DNA from 4 places in the Kitasatospora sp. GAS1066B genome. Region 3 is predicted to be linked to each of the others. Evidence: riboswitches for the same ligand, from Rfam matches in the RefSeq annotation. Region 3 holds a riboswitch; each other region holds the start of a gene.
What was found. Region 3 has a riboswitch for cyclic di-AMP ahead of ABH937_RS10775 (transglycosylase family protein). Riboswitches for the same ligand answer to the same signal wherever they lie in the genome.

Region 1: linked by a shared signal. The riboswitch ahead of ABH937_RS32685 (transglycosylase family protein) and the one ahead of ABH937_RS10775 (transglycosylase family protein) in region 3 are both predicted to bind cyclic di-AMP.
Region 2: linked by a shared signal. The riboswitch ahead of ABH937_RS35365 (M23 family metallopeptidase) and the one ahead of ABH937_RS10775 (transglycosylase family protein) in region 3 are both predicted to bind cyclic di-AMP.
Region 4: linked by a shared signal. The riboswitch ahead of ABH937_RS21555 (transglycosylase family protein) and the one ahead of ABH937_RS10775 (transglycosylase family protein) in region 3 are both predicted to bind cyclic di-AMP.

The regions. Positions count from the first base shown of each region.
Region 1 is NZ_JBGCCO010000039.1:59,780-64,075, reverse strand. Features, by position in the region: gene ABH937_RS32690 (hypothetical protein) at 287-1,264, shown strand; cyclic di-AMP (ydaO/yuaA leader) riboswitch at 1,991-2,154, shown strand; gene ABH937_RS32685 (transglycosylase family protein) at 2,162-3,328, shown strand; gene ABH937_RS32680 (helix-turn-helix transcriptional regulator) at 3,484-4,296, opposite strand, start outside.
Region 2 is NZ_JBGCCO010000050.1:16,784-21,079, forward strand. Features, by position in the region: gene ABH937_RS35350 (TetR-like C-terminal domain-containing protein) at 1-469, opposite strand, end outside; gene ABH937_RS35355 (alpha/beta fold hydrolase) at 469-1,293, opposite strand; gene ABH937_RS35360 (YiaA/YiaB family inner membrane protein) at 1,424-1,714, opposite strand; cyclic di-AMP (ydaO/yuaA leader) riboswitch at 1,924-2,097, shown strand; gene ABH937_RS35365 (M23 family metallopeptidase) at 2,109-3,053, shown strand; gene ABH937_RS35370 (hypothetical protein) at 3,075-3,980, opposite strand; gene ABH937_RS35375 (GNAT family protein) at 4,024-4,296, shown strand, end outside.
Region 3 is NZ_JBGCCO010000008.1:25,253-29,548, forward strand. Features, by position in the region: gene ABH937_RS10760 (isocitrate lyase/phosphoenolpyruvate mutase family protein) at 1-122, opposite strand, end outside; gene ABH937_RS10765 (DMT family transporter) at 185-1,111, opposite strand; gene ABH937_RS10770 (YchJ family protein) at 1,207-1,635, opposite strand; gene ABH937_RS10775 (transglycosylase family protein) at 1,703-2,722, opposite strand; cyclic di-AMP (ydaO/yuaA leader) riboswitch at 2,725-2,891, opposite strand; gene ABH937_RS10780 (PPOX class F420-dependent oxidoreductase) at 3,137-3,562, shown strand; gene ABH937_RS10785 (hypothetical protein) at 3,708-4,296, shown strand, end outside.
Region 4 is NZ_JBGCCO010000019.1:7,512-11,807, forward strand. Features, by position in the region: gene ABH937_RS21540 (MazG family protein) at 1-225, shown strand, start outside; gene ABH937_RS21545 (hypothetical protein) at 247-663, opposite strand; gene ABH937_RS21550 (cytochrome P450) at 812-2,086, shown strand; cyclic di-AMP (ydaO/yuaA leader) riboswitch at 2,316-2,464, shown strand; gene ABH937_RS21555 (transglycosylase family protein) at 2,469-3,335, shown strand; gene eno (phosphopyruvate hydratase) at 3,557-4,296, shown strand, end outside.

The DNA of each region.
Region 1 (4,296 bases), on a different contig from region 3:
GTCCACCGAATCGGACATCTGTTGGCAAATCGCTCAATGATCCGTAACCCGGCGTCGGCAAACCGGCCGGCCAGCCTGACCGGTTCGACCATTGACACCCGCCACAAATGATCAACTTCGCAGCCAATTCCTCACACTCCGTCACATTCGCACCAAGGGCTGAGGGTTTTCACGCGACTTGTCCGGATTGGGGGCCCGCCGGTGTCGAATCCGCTCTCCCACCAGGACGTGTTGGAGTGCCTGGCCGGATGCGGGGCGATGGCGCGCATGTCCTACGATCTCCGGCATGAGCACTGCAGCCATCCCGGGCGCACCACTGCCCGTCCGCACGCCAGGCTCCCGCGCGCGGGGGCGCCACCGTCGGCCCGAAAGGCCCGAGGTGCCGATCGGCGCGCCGGCGCTCGTGCTCGCCGTCCCGGCCGAGGCCGGCCCGGCCGCGGTGGCGCTGGTGGACGAACTGGTCTCGATGATCCGCTTCGAGCAGCCGGGCATCGAGGTGGCGGCCGGCTGGCTGCGCACCGCCCCGGCGGCGGAGCAGGACCCGACCGACAGCGAGCCGGCCCCGGATCTGCGGGAGCCGGGCGCCGATGAGCAGGGGGCGGCGGCGCCGACGACCCGGCCGACCGCGACGGTCGAGGAGCTGATCTCCTGGGCGCTGGCGGCCGGACGACCCGCGCCGGTGCTGGTGCCGCTACTGCCCGGCCCGCACGACTACCTGATGGACCTGCACGCGCTGGCCACCGAGACCGGCGCCCTGCTGACCGACGCGCTCGGCCCGCACCCGCTGCTGGCGGAGGCCGTGCACGTGCGCCTCTCCGAGGCCGGCCTGGCCCGCGCCGACCGCGCCCGGCTCTTCGCCATCACCACCGCCGCCGACGGCGTGGTGCTGATCACCACCGGCGGCCAGGCCGCCGCCGACGCCGCCGGCATCACCGGCGTGCTGCTCGCCGCCCGCCTGGCGGTGCCGGTGGTCTCCGCCGCGCTGGACGTGCCGGGCTCGGTGGCCGACGCGGTCGACCACCTGCGGGCCACCGGCTCGCAGCGGCCGGCGCTGGCCCCGCTGGTGATCGGCCCGGAGGCCGACGAGCAGTTGCTGCTCGCCGCCGCCGCGGAGACCGGTTGCGAGAGCGCGGCCGTGCTGGGCGCCTACCCGACGATCGGTCAGCTGGTCGCCTCGGCGTACCTGGCCGCGCTGCCGGTCCCGGCGGTCGAGGAGGCTCCCGTCGAGGAGGCCCCGGACGACCAGGCCGCTGCGGGCGAGTGACCCGCTAGACGGCGAGTCAGCACGAGACAACACCAGATAGCGGACAAGGCCCTGGCCCTGCCCCCGGCGCGAGCGCTGGGGGCAGGGCCGGCGGCATGTCCGGCCACGGCACCGGGGCGGCCGGGTCCGGGCCCGGGGCGGCGAGAACGGCCCCTGAGGCCTCCCTCACGGCCCGGAAAGGGCGGGCGGGCTCGCGGCCGGACGGGCCACCTCCCCGGCAACGCCCAGGCGACCGGCAGGTGACGGCCCGGCGGCGGTGCGGGGCGCTCGGCGCGACTCCCGAGGGGGCGGCAGCAGGCGGTTCGCGGTGGCGACCTGACGGAGTGACAGAAGGTGCAAAACGGACATTCGGTTGATGTCGGCCAGTCACGCCGCGCTGCGCCGGATGAGACTTTGGTCCTGCCCCGAGCCGTTCCCGCAAGACGAATTTCCAAGATCCCCAAGAGATCTCCACACCCGGAAAGCGGACGGACCATCAGCACCGCGCGCCCTGAAGGAGCGCCATCTCCCGAACCCCAGGCGTCAGTTGCGCACCACGCCCGGACCACTCCTCCGACGCCCCCTCAGTTGTGCCGCCGGAGCGATCTTGAAGCTCCCGTGAAGTGCCTGTGACGGCCGTCACAGCTGTTTGCGGTTTCAACTTATCTCTGTCTAACGTGCTCCCCGTTCGTGGTCACACGGACCCAGCGCAACCGGACGCCTAGTCCTGCCACCGGCCGCGCTGGCAGCGCGAAAACGCAACCACGGCAGGAGCGGGGGAACCAGGTAAGCCGCTCCGGCGCCGGTCTTCGGACCAGGTGCCCGGGGCTAGGGGTGAAGCCGCGCAGCGCGCGGCCGGGCAACTCCAGCCCGAATCCGACAGCTCACCTCGCAGGCGTAGGAGAGGATCGCGTCTTCATGCTGCCCACTTCCGGCACGACCCGTCCGTCCCGTAACGCCCGTCGGGTGATCGCGGCCACCGGTCTGCTCGGCCTCGGTCTGACCCTGCCGTGCATCACCGCCACCACCGCCAACGCGGCGCCGGTCTCCACCTGGGACAAGGTCGCCCAGTGCGAGAGCACCGGCGACTGGAGCATCAACACCGGCAACGGCTACTACGGCGGCCTCCAGTTCAGCGCCTCCACCTGGGCCGCCTACGGCGGCACCCAGTACGCGGCCCAGGCCAACCAGGCCACCAAGGACCAGCAGATCGCCGTCGCCGAGAAGGTGCTGGCCGACCAGGGCCCCGGCGCCTGGCCCGTCTGCTCGATCCAGGCCGGCCTGACCGCGGGCGGCCCCGCCCCGGCCATCAACCCCGGCGGCTCGACCAGCTCCTCCGCGGCCACCACCAGCGCCCCGGCCCCCAGCACCCCCGCCCCGAGCGCCCCGGCGCAGAGCAGCGGCTCGCACCAGGGCGGCTCGGACCACGGCAACTGGGGCCACTGGAACCACTCCCAGGGCGACCAGAGCTACACCGTGAAGGCCGGTGACTGGCTCTCCACCATCGCCAACACCCACCACGTGGACGGTGGCTGGCAGAAGCTCTACGACCTCAACAAGTCGGTCCTGACCCAGGGTCCGGACCTCCTGTACCCGGGCGAGCACCTGTCGCTCGGCACCCAGGCCGCCCCGGCCACCCAGGCCCCCGCCAGCACCCCGGCGCCCGCCCCGGCCCCGGCGGTCACCGCCCAGACCACCGCCGCCACCAGCGCGCCGGCCGCGACCGGCTCGATGGCCGCCGCGATCAGCTTCGCCGAGTCCCAGGTCGGCCAGGCCTACATCTACGGCGGCACCGGCAACGGCGGCTGGGACTGCTCCGGCCTGACCCAGGCCGCGATGGCGAAGGCCGGGATCTCCATCCCCCGCGTCGCCGCCGACCAGGCCGCCGCCAGCACCCCGGTGTCGATGAACAGCCTGCAGCCGGGCGACCTGCTGTTCTGGTCGAACAACGGCCAGGACTCGGGCGTCTACCACGTCGCCATCTACGTGGGCAACGGCCAGTTCGTCGAGGCCGCCAACCCGAGCGCGGGCGTGAAGTACGAGACCATCAGCAACTACGCCCCGGACTTCGCCGGCCGGGTCTGAACGACCTGACGGACGCGTGGTGAAGAACGCGTCCTGACGGGCACGTGCCGATCGGCACTCTCCGATCGCAACCGCAGGGCAGCCTGAAGGCCGCCTCCCCGAAGGGAGGCGGCCTTCGGCCGTGCTCGGGCATGCCGAGGTCCCCCGCTGATCGATCAGCTGACGCGGAGACGTTCCAAGAACTCCGGGACGCCCTCGACCTGCTGGTAGCGCCTGAAGGCCGGTGCGAGTTCGCGGACCAAGGTCACACACCGCTCGGCACCGATGCGGGTGGCGAGATCAAGGGATTCGTTGGTGACGGCGAGGGCACGCTCGACCTCGCCGGACTGAAGATGGCTCCGTGCCTCGTAGGTCAGGAAGATCCCGCGCGTCTTGTCCCGGGAGCGGGGCAGCAGCGACATGCCCTCGGTGATCCGGGCCTTGGCGAGGTCAGATCGGCCAAGGTCGAGCATGCACTGGCCGGAGTCGACGGTGAGGTCTGCGGGGCTCATCCACACACACCAGCTGGGGGCGGGGTCGGCGGCTGTGGTCGACAGCTCGGTCTCGGCGGCGGACAGGTCGCGGTAGCAGTCCGAGCGCTCGCCAAGCGCGGCATGAGCCCTGGCCCTGCGCAGGAGGAGCAGGGAGCGGGCCGTAGGGTGCTCGGTGCGGGAGAGCGCGTTGCCGAGGAGGTCCACGGAGATGTTCGGCCGGCCGAGCCAGTTGGACTGGTAGGCGAAGTCGGACAGGACGCCGGCTCCGAAATCGCGGTCGCCGGCAGCGTGTGCGCTGTGCAGGGACGCCGACCACAGGCGGCCTGCGGCTGAGTGGTGACCCTGGTCGAAGCGATGCCAGCCGCAGGTGGTCGCCAGGGATGCGGCGAGAAGGTGCAGTCGCTTGCCGGTGCGCTCACTGTAGCGGCCGTCGGCAATCAGGTTGGTGACCGTGGCGAGGTGAGCATCCATCAGTTTCGCGGTGTGCTGGCGTTG
Region 2 (4,296 bases), on a different contig from region 3:
GCGAGGCGAAGCCGTGCAGGACCGCCCGGACGGTGCGGGCCGCGTGCACCGCCTCGCTGTCCGCGATCCCGTAGCCCTGGAGCACCTTGAAGACCGCGCCGATCAGCGCACCGGAGGCGCCGGTCTGCTGCTCGTCACTCGTGGCCGGGCTCTGCGGCAGGGCGGCATAGCGGTTCGGGTACTCGGTCGCGTAGCCGTGGTAGGCGCGCAGCAGGGCGGCGATCGCGGCGTCCCCGGTCAGGCCGGTGATGGCGGCGTCCAGGGTGGCCGCCAGATCGGTGGTGACCCGGATCCCGACCAGCCGGCGCAGCCCGCCCAGGCCACCGGGCACGTGCTTGTAGAGCGAGGGGGCGGCCACCTTGGCGCGCAGCGCGACCGCGGCGAGGGTCAGCGCCTCGGGTCCGTCGGTGTCGATCAGCGCGAGCGCGTGGTCGACCACGAGGTCGGGGGTCAGTCCGGCGCGGGGCATCAGGCCACCTCGGCCAGGAAGGGGAGCAGGGCGTCGGCGGTGGCCTGCGGGGAGTCCGACATCGGGTAGTGCCCGGCGCCGTCGATGATCACCTTGCGGGCGTTCAGCGCGGTGGCCTGACGGTCCGCCACCCGCAGCGGGTTCAGGAAGTCGGGATCCTTGCTGCCCATCACCACCAGCGCGGGGGAGTGGAAGCCCACGGTCCAGCCGGTCGGCGCGGAGTCGCCCAGGGCGTAGCCACGGGTGGCCTGCCGGCGGCCGGGAGTGCGCAGGTCGGCGACCAGAGCGGCGACGTGCTCCGCGTGGTCGGCGGGCTTCCTGGTGGGCATCGCCACCTTGTTCAGGTAGTAGCCCCAGAACCTGGGGAAGGCGATCAGCGCCGCGCCGAACACGCGGACCAGGCCGCGCATCAGCACGTTCGCGGGCGGCTGCTCGATGAAGGCGTCCAGCAGGACGATACCGGCCACCTTCTCGGGGACCAGGGTGGCCACCTTCACCACGCTGGCGCCGGTGTAGGAGTGGCCGACCACGACGGCCTTCGCGATGCCCAGGTGGTCGAGCAGCGCGACCGCGTCCTCGGCGATGGCGGCGGGGGTGTAGTCGTCCCAGGCGATCGAGGACTCGCCGAAGCCCCGCAGGTCCATGGTGATCACCCGGTGCCCGGCCGCGGCGAGCAGCGGGTGCAGGTGCCGGTACTCGCGACGGCTGTCGAGCATGCCGGGCAGCAGCAGCACCGGGGTGCCGTCGCCGGCGGTGTCGTCGAAGGCGATGGTGCCGCCGGGGAGCTGCAGGTACTGGGTCCGCGGGGTGCTGGTGGCGTTCACGGCGAGCCTCCTGGCCTTCCGAGAGGTGGTGCCGGCTGCCTGCCGACACCTACAAAGCTATGGCTAATAGCCTTAGCCGTCAAGGCCCTCTCAGTCGTTCAGCCGTTCAGCCGTTCTCGCGGCGGGTTCGTCAGGCCCCCTCGACCCGGAACGGGTCGTGTTCGGCGAGCAGCTTCTCCAGCCGTGCCTGGTCGACCCGGGTGACGATCTCGCCGGCCTCCTGCCGGTCGCGGACCACTTTGGCGAGGGTGAAGGCGGAGGTGGTCGTGTAGAGCAGGCCGAGTGCGAGGAAGGCCCGTACCCAGGGGCTCACCGGCAGATAGGCGATGCCGATCGCGAGCCCGCCGAGAGCGAGCGCGAAGGAGATGATCGCCTGGAGGTAATAAGCGGACGTGGTTCGTGGCTGCACCGAGGAAGTCATGCCTGAAGGATGGCCAACTCCCGTGCCCGGCACCTGAGTACGACTACTCAGTTCGCGGCCCGAGTGCGGGGTCGGGGGTGTACGTCATGACGCGACCATGACGTTAAATGAGTCTGACAATCGACTCTGAACGGGCTTGGAATCGCGGGCTCCTGGGATTAACGTTTGATAACGCAGCGCGGTCGGCAACGCCGTACCCGAAACGGCACCGTGCGCCGTCGCCTAATCCACGACCTGGCCCCCGGGCCGGGCCGGGAGCCGGGGAACCATGTTCCTTGGGGTGAATCGGCTCGACCCAGGCTGGACCAGCCCAGGCCGAACCGTAGGAGACCTTCCTGCTCCGAACCCGTCAGCTAACCCGGTAGGCGAGAGGGAAGGAAAGGAGCGCGCCCCCGTGGCGTTGACGCACTCTCCGGAGGGTCGCACCGAGGCGAGCGGCACCGGACTGCTCGACCACCCCGGCGTCACGGCGGACCCCGCCCGGCACCGGGTGCCCCGCCAGGCGCGGGCCGGCGCTCCGGTCCTCGGCGTCACCGCGATGGCCGCCGCCCTCGGCGCCACCACCGGCCTGACCGCCACCGCCGCTGCCGCGGCCACCCCGACCGCCGCGCCCACCCCCGCGATCACCGCGCCGGACGGGACCGCGGCCACCGAGCAGGACGGCACCGCCGACCCGGGCCTGGCCCTGGCCGCGCGGATCCAGCAGCAGGCCGACACCCGGCGCACCGCCGCCGAGGAGGCGGCACGCCTGGAGGCGGCCCACGAGGCGGCGGCCAAGCGCGCGGCGCAGCAGGCCCTCGCGGCGGCGGCCGACGCGGCCGCCCAGGCGCCGACCGCGGCCGCTCAGGCTCCGGTCGTCGAAGCCCCGGCCGAGACCCCGGCTGACGAGACGCCGGTCGGCGAGACCCCGGCCGCCCAGGCCGTGACCGTCCGGCCGCCGCTCGCCGGCTACACGCTCGGCACGGGCCACGGCGGCTCGCCCTGGGCGCAGTTGAACACCGGCCTCGACTTCGCCGCCCCGGCCGGCACCCCGGTCACCGCGATCACCGCGGGGACCGTCAGCGCGGCCGGCTGGTCCGGGGCCCACGGCTACCGGGTGATCCAGACCCTGCCGGACGGCACCGAGCTCTGGTACTGCCACCTCGCCTCGATCACCGTTCCCGCCGGCCCGGTCGCCCCCGGCACCGTGCTCGGCCGGATCGGCGTCACCGGCAACTCCCCGAGCCTGCGGACGGGCGGCGCGCCCGCCGGCCCGCAGCTGCACCTGGAGGTCCGCCCGGCCGGCGCCGCCCCGGTCGACCCCGCCGGCTGGCTGCGCGCGCACGGCGTGCAGCTGTAACGGCGGGGCCCCGCAGGCGCTTCAGCCCGGCTCGCCCGGCCAGTCCCCGATGTCCGGGAGTTCGGCCAGGCCGCGCTTCACGATGTAGCCGTCCACCTCGGCGGCGCCGGGTTCCGGGGCGAGGTCCTGGTACTCCGTCAGCAGCAGTGCGGGCAGCCCGGGGACGGTCCACTCGCCCAGCAGCCGCAGCGCCTCCTGCTGCACGGTGGCCTCGAAGTTGGGGAAGTCACCGGCGAGTTCGGCCGGCATCGGCAGGCCCAGGGCGTTGCGGCCGGCCAGGTTGCGGTAGCTGCGCTGCATCAGGCGGTTCTCGATCAGCAGCCGGGCGCCGTCGGTGGCCATCCCGATCGAGAGCAGCACGCCCTCGGTCCAGCCGGCCAGGCCCTCCGGCTGGTCCAGCGCGGCCAGCTCGGTGAAGGCGGCCAGCCGGTCCGGCTCGGCCAGCTCCCGGAAGGCGTCGAGCCACTCGCGCACCGCCGCCGGCGCGTCGGTGTCCACCCCGGCCTCGCGCAGCAGCAGGGTGTAGAGCCGGGGCCAGGTCAGCAGGTGCGGGTGGCGCAGCAGCCCGGCCAGCAGCTCGCCCTGCCAGTCGGCCTCCTCGTGCAGGCGCTGCTGCCGCTTGGCGTTCAGCCGCCTCGCTGCTCGCTGATGGTCGATCAGCAGCCGCACGGCCGCCCCGTAGGCGAGCGGCGACTGCTCCTCGGGCGGCTGCACGTACAGGTGGATCCGCTCGTAGAGCAGCTCCTGGAGCAGCGCCGAGGTCAGTTCGGGAAAGCCGTCGCGCAGTTGCGCGTCACCCAGTTCGAGCAGCGTCAGCACCGTGTTCACCGCCGCCTCCGGCACCGGCGCGAGCCCCTGCTCCTCGGCCCATCGCAGCAGCTCAGCGGTGTGCGGTCGGGGTGCGAGCCGCAGGTCGTCCTGGTCCATGGCAGGTACGGTAACCGCTCGCGGGCCCACTACCGTACCTGCCATGCACCCCGTCCTGCTCACCGGTCCGAGGCTGACCGTCCGCGAGTTCCACCACGTGCCGCGCGATATCGACGCCCTGCACGCGATCTTCGGCGATCCGGAGACCGCCCGTTTCCTGCCCTTCGAGCCGCGCGACCGGGAGGACTGCGCCGACCAGGTCGCGCTCTACCTGGAGGAGGCCGAGAACGACCCGCGCACCGTCTACCGGCTGGCCGTCACGCTGACCGAGGAGGGCGAGGACGCCGTGCCGCTCGGCAACGCGGTGCTCGGCGTG
Region 3 (4,296 bases):
AGCAGGCGCGCGGTGCCCTGGTCCCAGGCGTTGGCGACGACGAAGGCGCCGGGGCCGGCGTGCAGGTCGCGGAAGGCGTGCGCGCGGCGGCGCTGGTCGTCAGGGGTGATGGGAAGCTGCACGGGGAGTCCTCTGCTGATGAGTAGTCAGCTGACGGTATGTCAGAAGAGCGCTGTGCCGACGGTCAGCGCCGACGGGCGAGGGCGACGCCGCCCAGGCAGAGGCAGCCGCCGGCCAGGCTCAGCAGAGCCGGCACCTCGCCGAGGATCGCCCAGGACATGACCACCACCAGCGCCGGGACGGCATAGGTGGTGGCGCCCATCCGGCCGGCGGTGGTGCGGGAGAGCGCGTAGGCCCAGGTGCTGAAGGCGAGCGCGGTGGGGAACAGGCCCAGGTAGACCAGGTTGAGCGTGGCCGACAGCGGGGCGTGGCCGAGCTGGCCGGCGAGCTGTCCGGAGAACGGCAGGCAGGCCACCGTGCCGATCAGGCAGCCGAAGGCGGTGGCCTGCAGCGCAGTCGCGTGCCGCAGCGCGGGCTTCTGGGCCACCACACCGGCCGCGTAGAGCAGGGCGGCGGCCAGGCAGAGCAGCACGCCCAGCACCGAGGAACCGCTGCCGCCCGACTGCGCGAGACCCACCACCACCGCGCCCGCGAACGAGACGGCCATGCCGACCATCAACTGCCGCGGGAATCCCTCGCGCAGCAGCCAACCGCCCAGCAGCGCGATCAGCATCGGGCCGATGTTCACCACCATGGCGGCCGTGCCGGCGTCGACCTTCTGCTCGCCCCAGTTGAGCGCGACCATGTAGAGGCCGAACCAGAGCAGCCCGGAGAGCGCGATGCCCGGCCAGGCGGCGCGGGGTGGCAGGCCTTCGCGGCGGATGGCCCAGACGGCCAGCAGCGCGATCGAGCCGACGGTCAGCCGGCCCAGCGCGAGCGCACCAGGGCCGTAGTGCGCGGCGGCCGAACGGATCGCCACGAAGGCCGAGGCCCAGAGCAGCACGGTGACGGTGGCCGCGGCCACCGCCTTGGGGTTGAGCTTGGCACCGGGTGGGGCGGTGGTGGGGGCAGCGGCAGGGGCGGTGACTGCGGAGGGGGCGCCTTGGTCCATGCGGGCCAAGCTAGCCCGGGGTTGCCGGGGCGGCCAGGCAATTAGCGGCCGCCCGCGGGCCCCCGGCAGGGTGCCGGCGAGGACGGCAGGACGGTTCAGTCGGCGACCACGCCGTCCAGGTAGACCCAGACGCCCTGGTCGCGCACGAAGCGGCTCTTCTCCCGCATGCTGCCGGAGAGGCCCTGTTCCTGGTAGCGGGCGACGAACTCCACCGTGCCCTCCTGGTGGAACGGGCCGCCCTCGGTGCTGCCCAGGATCTCCAGCCGCTGCCAGCGCAGTCGGGGATCGAAGTCGACGGCCGGCGGCCGGGTCTGCGGGTGCCAGCTGCGCAGCAGGTAGGCGGCGTCCTCGACCACGAAGGCGCTGAACCGCGAGCGCATCAGCTGCTCGGCGGTGGTCGCCTGGGCCAGGCCGCTGTGCAGCCGGCCGCAGCAGTCGGCGTAGCTCGCGGGCAGTCCGCACGGGCAGCGGTCCGGCGCGGCGGGGGCGGGGGCCGGGCGGGGCCTGGTGGGGCGTCGTGACATGGGTCCATTCTGACGGCTGCCCGAGGTGCCCGGCGCCAGGGGCGCCGGGCACGGGGCTGACGGTCCGTCAGGGCAGCTGGAGCTGCTGACCGGGGTAGATCAGGTCGGGGTTGGTGCCGACCGTGCCGAGGTTGTCCTGGTAGAGGTGCTGCCAGGTGTCGAGGTGGTGGCTCTGGGCGATGGTCCAGAGGTTGTCGCCGTGCTGGACGGTGTAGCCCTGGCCGGCGGCGGGGGACTGGGGGGTGCCGGGCGCGGCCGGGGTTGCCGGGGTGGTCGGATCGGCTACGGGCGCGCTGGTCGGGGCGGTGCTCGGCGTGCCAGTGGCGGGGGTGGTCGCGGTGCCGGCCGGGGGAGTGCTGCTCTGGGCCTGGGTCGGCGCTGCGGGGGCCTGGGTTGCCGGGGTCGGCGAGCCGGTCGGCGCCTGCGGGGTCGGGCTGGCGGTGGGCGCGGCGGCGTTGGTGGTGCCGGGCGCGGCCGGCGCCGGGGCCGTGGTGCCGGGGGCGGCCGGGGCCTGGGTCGGCGCAGCCGTCGACGTGGGCGCGGAGCCGGGCAGGGGGCTGGTCGAGGTGCCCGTCGAGGCGCTGGGCCCGATCGACACGCCGATCACCGGCGCGGTCGGCGTGTCGGTGATCGGGGGTGCGGTGGTGGGCGCGGACGTCGACGCAGTGGGCGCGGGTGTGGGCACGGAGGTGGCGGTCGGCGCGGTCAGCCCCGCCACCGTCGCGCAGTTCCCCCAGACGCCCGGACCCTGGCCGGCGAGCAGCTGCTCGGCCACCTTGATCTGCTGCGCCTCGGTCGCGTGCGAGGCCACCGCGCCGTACCGGTCGCCGCCGTTGGCGACCCAGTCCTGCTGGGTGAACTGCAGCCCGCCGTAGTGCCCGTTGCCCGTGTCGGCGCTCCAGTTGCCGCCGGTCTCGCACTGGGCCACCGTGTCCCAGGCGGTGGCCGGGGCGGCGTGCGCGCCGGTGGCCGTGAGCAGTGGCAGGGCCAGACCGGCGCCGGCCACGGTCGCGACGGCCACTGCGCGGTCGGCCTGGCTCGGCCGACGGTGGCGGCCCGGACCGGAGAACACCCCGGATATGCCCATGGAAGATCCCTCTCCGCACGCCTGCGAGGTGAGCTGTCGGGTTCGGACCGGAGGCTGGCCCGGCCGTTCGCGCGGACGGATCCGGCGGACGGCTTCACCCCGAGCCGTACGGGGACGGCATGAATCCTGGGTCCCCCGCCCCTGCCCAGAGGTGTGTCGTGGTCCCGGGAGCGCGTTGGGCAGGACTCGGCGTACCGCGTCCGGGTGCCCGCACGGTGACGGGTTGCTGGGGAGACTAGACGGATCATCACCCTGATAACAACCCCGCATCGCACACGTCACACGCGAATCACGGCAGCTGGGCGATGCTCCGTACCGGGAACACCGCGCGCTGTCGCGGCCGGTTCGCCTCCCGGCCCGCTAGTTTGGCGGTGGAACAGCCGATCAGTTGCTTCAGTTGCTGAGGAGAGGCCGATGGCCGACGAAGTCAAGATCCGCGAACTGTTCGCCGCCCAACGGACCGGCGTGCTGGTGACCCTGAAACGGGACGGGCGGCCCCAGCTCTCCAATGTCCGCTATGCGTACGACCCGGCTCGGGAGCTGATCCGGGTCTCGATCACCGCCGATCGCGTGAAGGCGAAGAACCTGGCCCGCGACCCGCGGGCGAGCCTGTACGCGACCAGCCCGGACTACGGGACCTGGGCGGTGGCCGAGGGCACCGCCGAGCTGACGCCGGTGGCCGCCGCCGAGGACGACGCCACCGTCGAGGAGTTGGTCGACCTCTACCGCACGCTGTCAGGCGAGCACCCGGACTGGGACGAGTACCGCGCGGCGATGGTCCGCGATCGCCGGCTGGTGGTCGAACTGCACGTCGAGCACCTGTACGGCCAGACGCCCTGAGGCTGGACGGCCGGGCGGCGCAAGGGAGTTGCCCACCCGCCCGGCCGAGCGGGTTTGCCCGATCGGCGGACATCGCGCCGCGCACCACCGCACCATAGGGGGCACGCGCGCCCGACCGGGATGCGGTGGGCGCACCGGGAGCGAGGTGAGGGCTGTGCACGAGTTGGAGCCGGCCATCGAGGCGGCCGAGGGCGATCCGCACTGGTGGTGGGAGGTGGACGCCGCGCTGATGGGCAAGGCGGCCGCCTTGGACGTGGCCATGTACTGGGCCCGGGGGCTGACCAACTGGGCGGCCAGATACGACCCCCGGGTGGCCGGCGGCGATCTGGCGGCGGTGCGGACCCTGCTCGGCCTGGCGGTCTACCGCGCGGCCCAGGGCGAGGGCGTCACCGATCCGGGCCGGATCCCCACCCTGCTGCCGCTGCTGACGCTCGCTCGCGGCGTGGCCAGGACCACCGCGGAGGTCCGCCCGCTCGGCTACGGTGACCGGGGGCGGCTGCGGCTGGCCGACCGGGCCCGGCTGCGGGCCGCGTTGGACGACCCGGATCAGGCCGTCTTCGAGCGGCTGCGCAAGGAGACGGTCCTGGTGCTGGTGGCCAACACCGACCACGCGCGCACCGAGATGTGCCGCCGGTCCAACGACGCGACGGTCTGGAAGGACCGCCCGCTGATCACCATCAACTCGCGTGAGCCGCAGCTGCCGGAGCACGGGGCGCTGCCCTGGGACTGGTACA
Region 4 (4,296 bases), on a different contig from region 3:
GCGGCGAAGCTGGTCTCCCGGGTCCGCCGGGCGGGCTTCACCGGCGTTCCCGACGCGCCGTACGCGCTGCCGGCCGAGCTGACCGAGGAGACGGCCGGCGCGCTGCTGCTCGCGGTGGTGCAGCGCGCGCACGACGCGAAGGTGGACCCGGACGCGGCGCTGCGGGCGGCCGCGCGCGGCTATCGGGCGGCGGTGCGGGCAGCCGAGGGGCTGGCCGCCGACTAGGAGCCGGGCCAGGGCGGGCCGTCAGGCGGGCTGCTGGTGGGCGTGCACCTGGCGCTGCGGCGGGACGACCGCGCCGATCGCCTCGCCCAGCGGGTCCAGCAGCTCGGCGAGGCGGTGCAGCTGGCCGGGCAGCTCGGCCATCGCGACGATCCGCTCGCCGTCGGGGCCGCTCACGCAGAACAGGTCGATCGGGCCCAGGTGCTTCTCGGTGGTGTCGACCAGGGCGGCGATGTCGCTGGGCTGGTGGATGTCGGAGCTGACCCCGATCACCGGGCAGCCGATCCGGTCCATGGCGGCGGCCAGGTCCTCGGCCACCCCGGTCCGCGGGTCGGCGATCAGCAGGCCGGCGGCGCCCGCCGCGGCGAAGCGGCGGGCCGGCCCGTCGCCGTCGCCGCCGCTGAGTACCGCGATGACCACCACTGCCCCGGCTACTCGCATGGCCTGCTCCTCCCTGGGGGCGCCGCCGCACTGCAACGCCCGCCAACCACGTATCGGAGGATCGTAGGCTTCTCCTGACCCTCCGCAACAGGGATTACCCGTCAGGTGACCAGGCTCACTCCTCCTGGGGACGGGATACCGTCAAGACATGCCGGACCAGCCCGATGCCATCCCGTTGCCGCCCGCACCACCCCTGTTCACCTGGGAGTTCGCCGCCGACCCGTACCCGGCGTACGCCTGGTTGCGGGAGCACGCCCCGGTGCATCGGACTACCCTGCCGAGCGGGGTTGACGCCTGGTTGGTGACCCGGTACGCGGACGCCCGGCAGGCACTGGCCGACGCCCGGCTCTCCAAGAACCCGGCCCACCACAGTGAGCAGGCACATCGCACCGGACGGGTCGGCATCCCGGGGGAGCGGCAGGCCGACCTGATGACCCACTTGCTGAACATCGACCCGCCCGACCACACCCGGCTGCGCCGCCTGGTCTCCAAGGCCTTCACCCCGCGCACTGTGGCCGAGTTCGAACCCCGGGTGCAGCAGCTGACGGACCGGTTGATCTCCGGCTTCGCGGCGCGCGGCTCGGCCGACCTGATCCACGAGTTCGCCTTCCCGCTGCCGATCTACGCGATCTGCGACCTGCTCGGGGTGCCGGCCGAGGACCAGGACGACTTCCGCGACTGGGCCGGCATGATGATCCGACACGGCGGCGGCCCGCGCGGCGGGGTGGCCCGCGCGGTCAAGCGGATGCGGTCCTACCTGGCGGAGTTGATCCACCGCAAGCGGGCCGAGCCGGGTGAGGACCTGATCTCGGGGCTGATCAGGGCCAGCGACCACGGTGAGCACCTGAGCGAGAACGAGGCCGCCGCGATGGCCTTCATCCTGCTCTTCGCCGGTTTCGAGACCACCGTCAACCTCATCGGCAACGGCATGTACACGTTGATGAACCATCCCGAGCAGCGCGCCCGCCTGCAGGAGTCGGTGCGGCGCGGCGAGCGCGAGCTGCTGACCACCGCCGTCGAGGAACTGCTCCGCTACGACGGTCCGGTGGAGCTGGCGACCTGGCGGTTCGCCACCGCGCCGCTGAGCATCGGCGGGGTGGACATCCCGGTCGGCGATCCGGTGCTGGTGGTGCTGGCCGCGGCCGATCGCGACCCGGCCAGGTTCGGTCGACCCGACACCCTGGACCTGGCCCGCAAGGACAACCCGCACCTCGGCTTCGGGCACGGCATCCACTACTGCATCGGCGCTCCGCTGGCCCGGCTGGAGGGGCAGGCGGCGCTGGCCACCCTGCTGACCCGGCTGCCCGACATCGAGTTCGCCGGCGAGCCGGCGGAACTGCGCTGGCGGGGCGGTCTGATCATGCGTGGGCTGCGCGAACTGCCGGTTTCTTTCACACCGGAATCCTCGACCGGCAGCTCCTGACGGCGTGTCGGATGTCTGACGGCGTGTCGGAAGTGTTCCGGCAGGCACGATCTGAATACGCATCAATGCGGACAAACCTGATCGGTTAGTGGACGATCTGACGGCGTCGTAATTCTCGTGTGATGTATGCGATATGAGCTTGTGATTGGTCCGTCAATCTGCCTACCCTCCCAGGAGTTCGCAGCTGCGAACCCCGCGTGCGGTACGCCGAGTCCTGCCCACCGCGCCGTCGGGACGCCGACCTACCTCGGGGCAGGGGCGGGGGACCCAGGATTTTCTGCCGTCTCCCACGGCTAGGGGTGAAGCCGCGTCAGCGGCCGGGCCGACCTCACGGGCCCGAACCCGACAGCTCACCTCGCAGGCGTGCGGAGAGGGACAGTTCATGCTGCTCAAGGGCAATGGCCGTCATCGTCGTCGTACCCAGACCGAGCGGGCGATCGCCGTGGCCGGCGTGGCCGGTGCGGGTCTGGCGGTGCCGCTGCTCACCGCGACCGCCGCGCATGCCGCCCCGGTCACGGTCTGGGACAAGGTCGCCAACTGCGAGAGCACCAACAACTGGAGCATCAACACGGGCAACGGCTTCTACGGCGGTCTGCAGTTCACCTCCTCCACCTGGGCCGCGTACGGCGGCACCCAGTACGCGTCGCAGGCCAACCAGGCCACCAGGGCGCAGCAGATCTCGGTCGCCGAGAAGGTGCTGGCCGACCAGGGTCCCGGCGCCTGGCCGGTCTGTTCGGTCAAGGCGGGCCTGGCCCAGGGCGGCGCCGCAGCCGCGCTGGACGCCAGTGCGCCGGTCGCCCCGAGCCGGCAGCAGACGCGGCCTCAGACGCCGGCTCCGCAGGCCCAGCGGGCGCAGCCCCAGCAGGTGCCGCAGTCCACCGCCCCGGCCTTCCCCGGCAAGGCCGGCTGGGACGCGAAGGGTCAGGTCTACTGGTACCAGAGCGACGGCGGGTGGTACTGGACCAGCCACCAGAGCGTGTACGACCGGAACATGCCCGCCCCGGTGCCCGCTCAGGCCCCGGCCCAGGCACCGATCCAGGCCCCGATCCAGGTCCCGGCCCAGGCACCGGCCGCCGCGCCGAGCGGCTCCGGTCACGACTACACGGTGCGGGCCGGCGACACCCTCTCGATGATCGCCCAGGCCCAGCACCAGACCGGCGGCTGGCAGCAGCTCTACCAGGCCAACCAGCAGACGGTGGGCGGGAATCCGGACCTGATCATGCCCGGCCAGCTGCTGCACCTCGGCTGACCGGCCGACAGCCCGCGCGGGGCCGCGCCGATGCGGCCCCGCGCGAGCGGCTCGCGAAACGACCACCGACACGCATTCAGGTGAACTACCGGCAGGTAGCCGAGCCACACCGTGAGACGGGAGGCAGGTCCGGGTCGTCGCGGTGGCCGGTGCGGTTAGGCTCTGGTCGTAACGACTCCCTACCCACGTCCGCAGGACCGCTTCCGTCTAGGAGATGCCTCGTGCCGTCCATTGATGTCGTCGTAGCCCGTGAGATTCTCGACTCGCGCGGCAACCCCACGGTCGAGGTCGAGGTCGGCCTCGACGACGGCAGCACCGGTCGTGCCGCTGTCCCGTCCGGCGCCTCGACGGGTGCCTTCGAGGCGCTGGAGCTGCGTGACGGTGACAAGAACCGCTACTTCGGCAAGGGCGTCGAGAAGGCCGTCCTCGCCGTGATCGAGCAGATCGGCCCGGAGCTGGTCGGCTACGACGCCACCGAGCAGCGGCTGATCGACCAGGCGATGCTCGACCTGGACGCCACCCCGGACAAGTCCTCGCTCGGCGCCAACGCGATCCTCGGCGTCTCGCTGGCCGTCGCGCACGCCGCCTCCGAGGCCAGCGACCTGCCGCTGTTCCGCTACCTCGGCGGTCCGAACGCGCACGTGCTGCCGGTCCCGATGATGAACATCCTCAACGGTGGCTCGCACGCCGACTCCAACGTCGACATCCAGGAGTTCATGATCGCGCCGATCGGCGCGGAGTCCTTCTCCGAGGCCGTGCGCTGGGGCGTCGAGGTCTACCACACGCTCAAGGGCGTGCTGAAGGAGCGCGGCCTGTCCACCGGCCTGGGCGACGAGGGCGGCTTCGCGCCGAACCTGGACAGCAACCGCGAGGCGCTGGACCTGATCACCGAGGCGATCAAGAAGGCCGGCTACGTGCCCGGCAAGGACGTCGCGCTGGCCCTGGACGTGGCCGCCTCCGA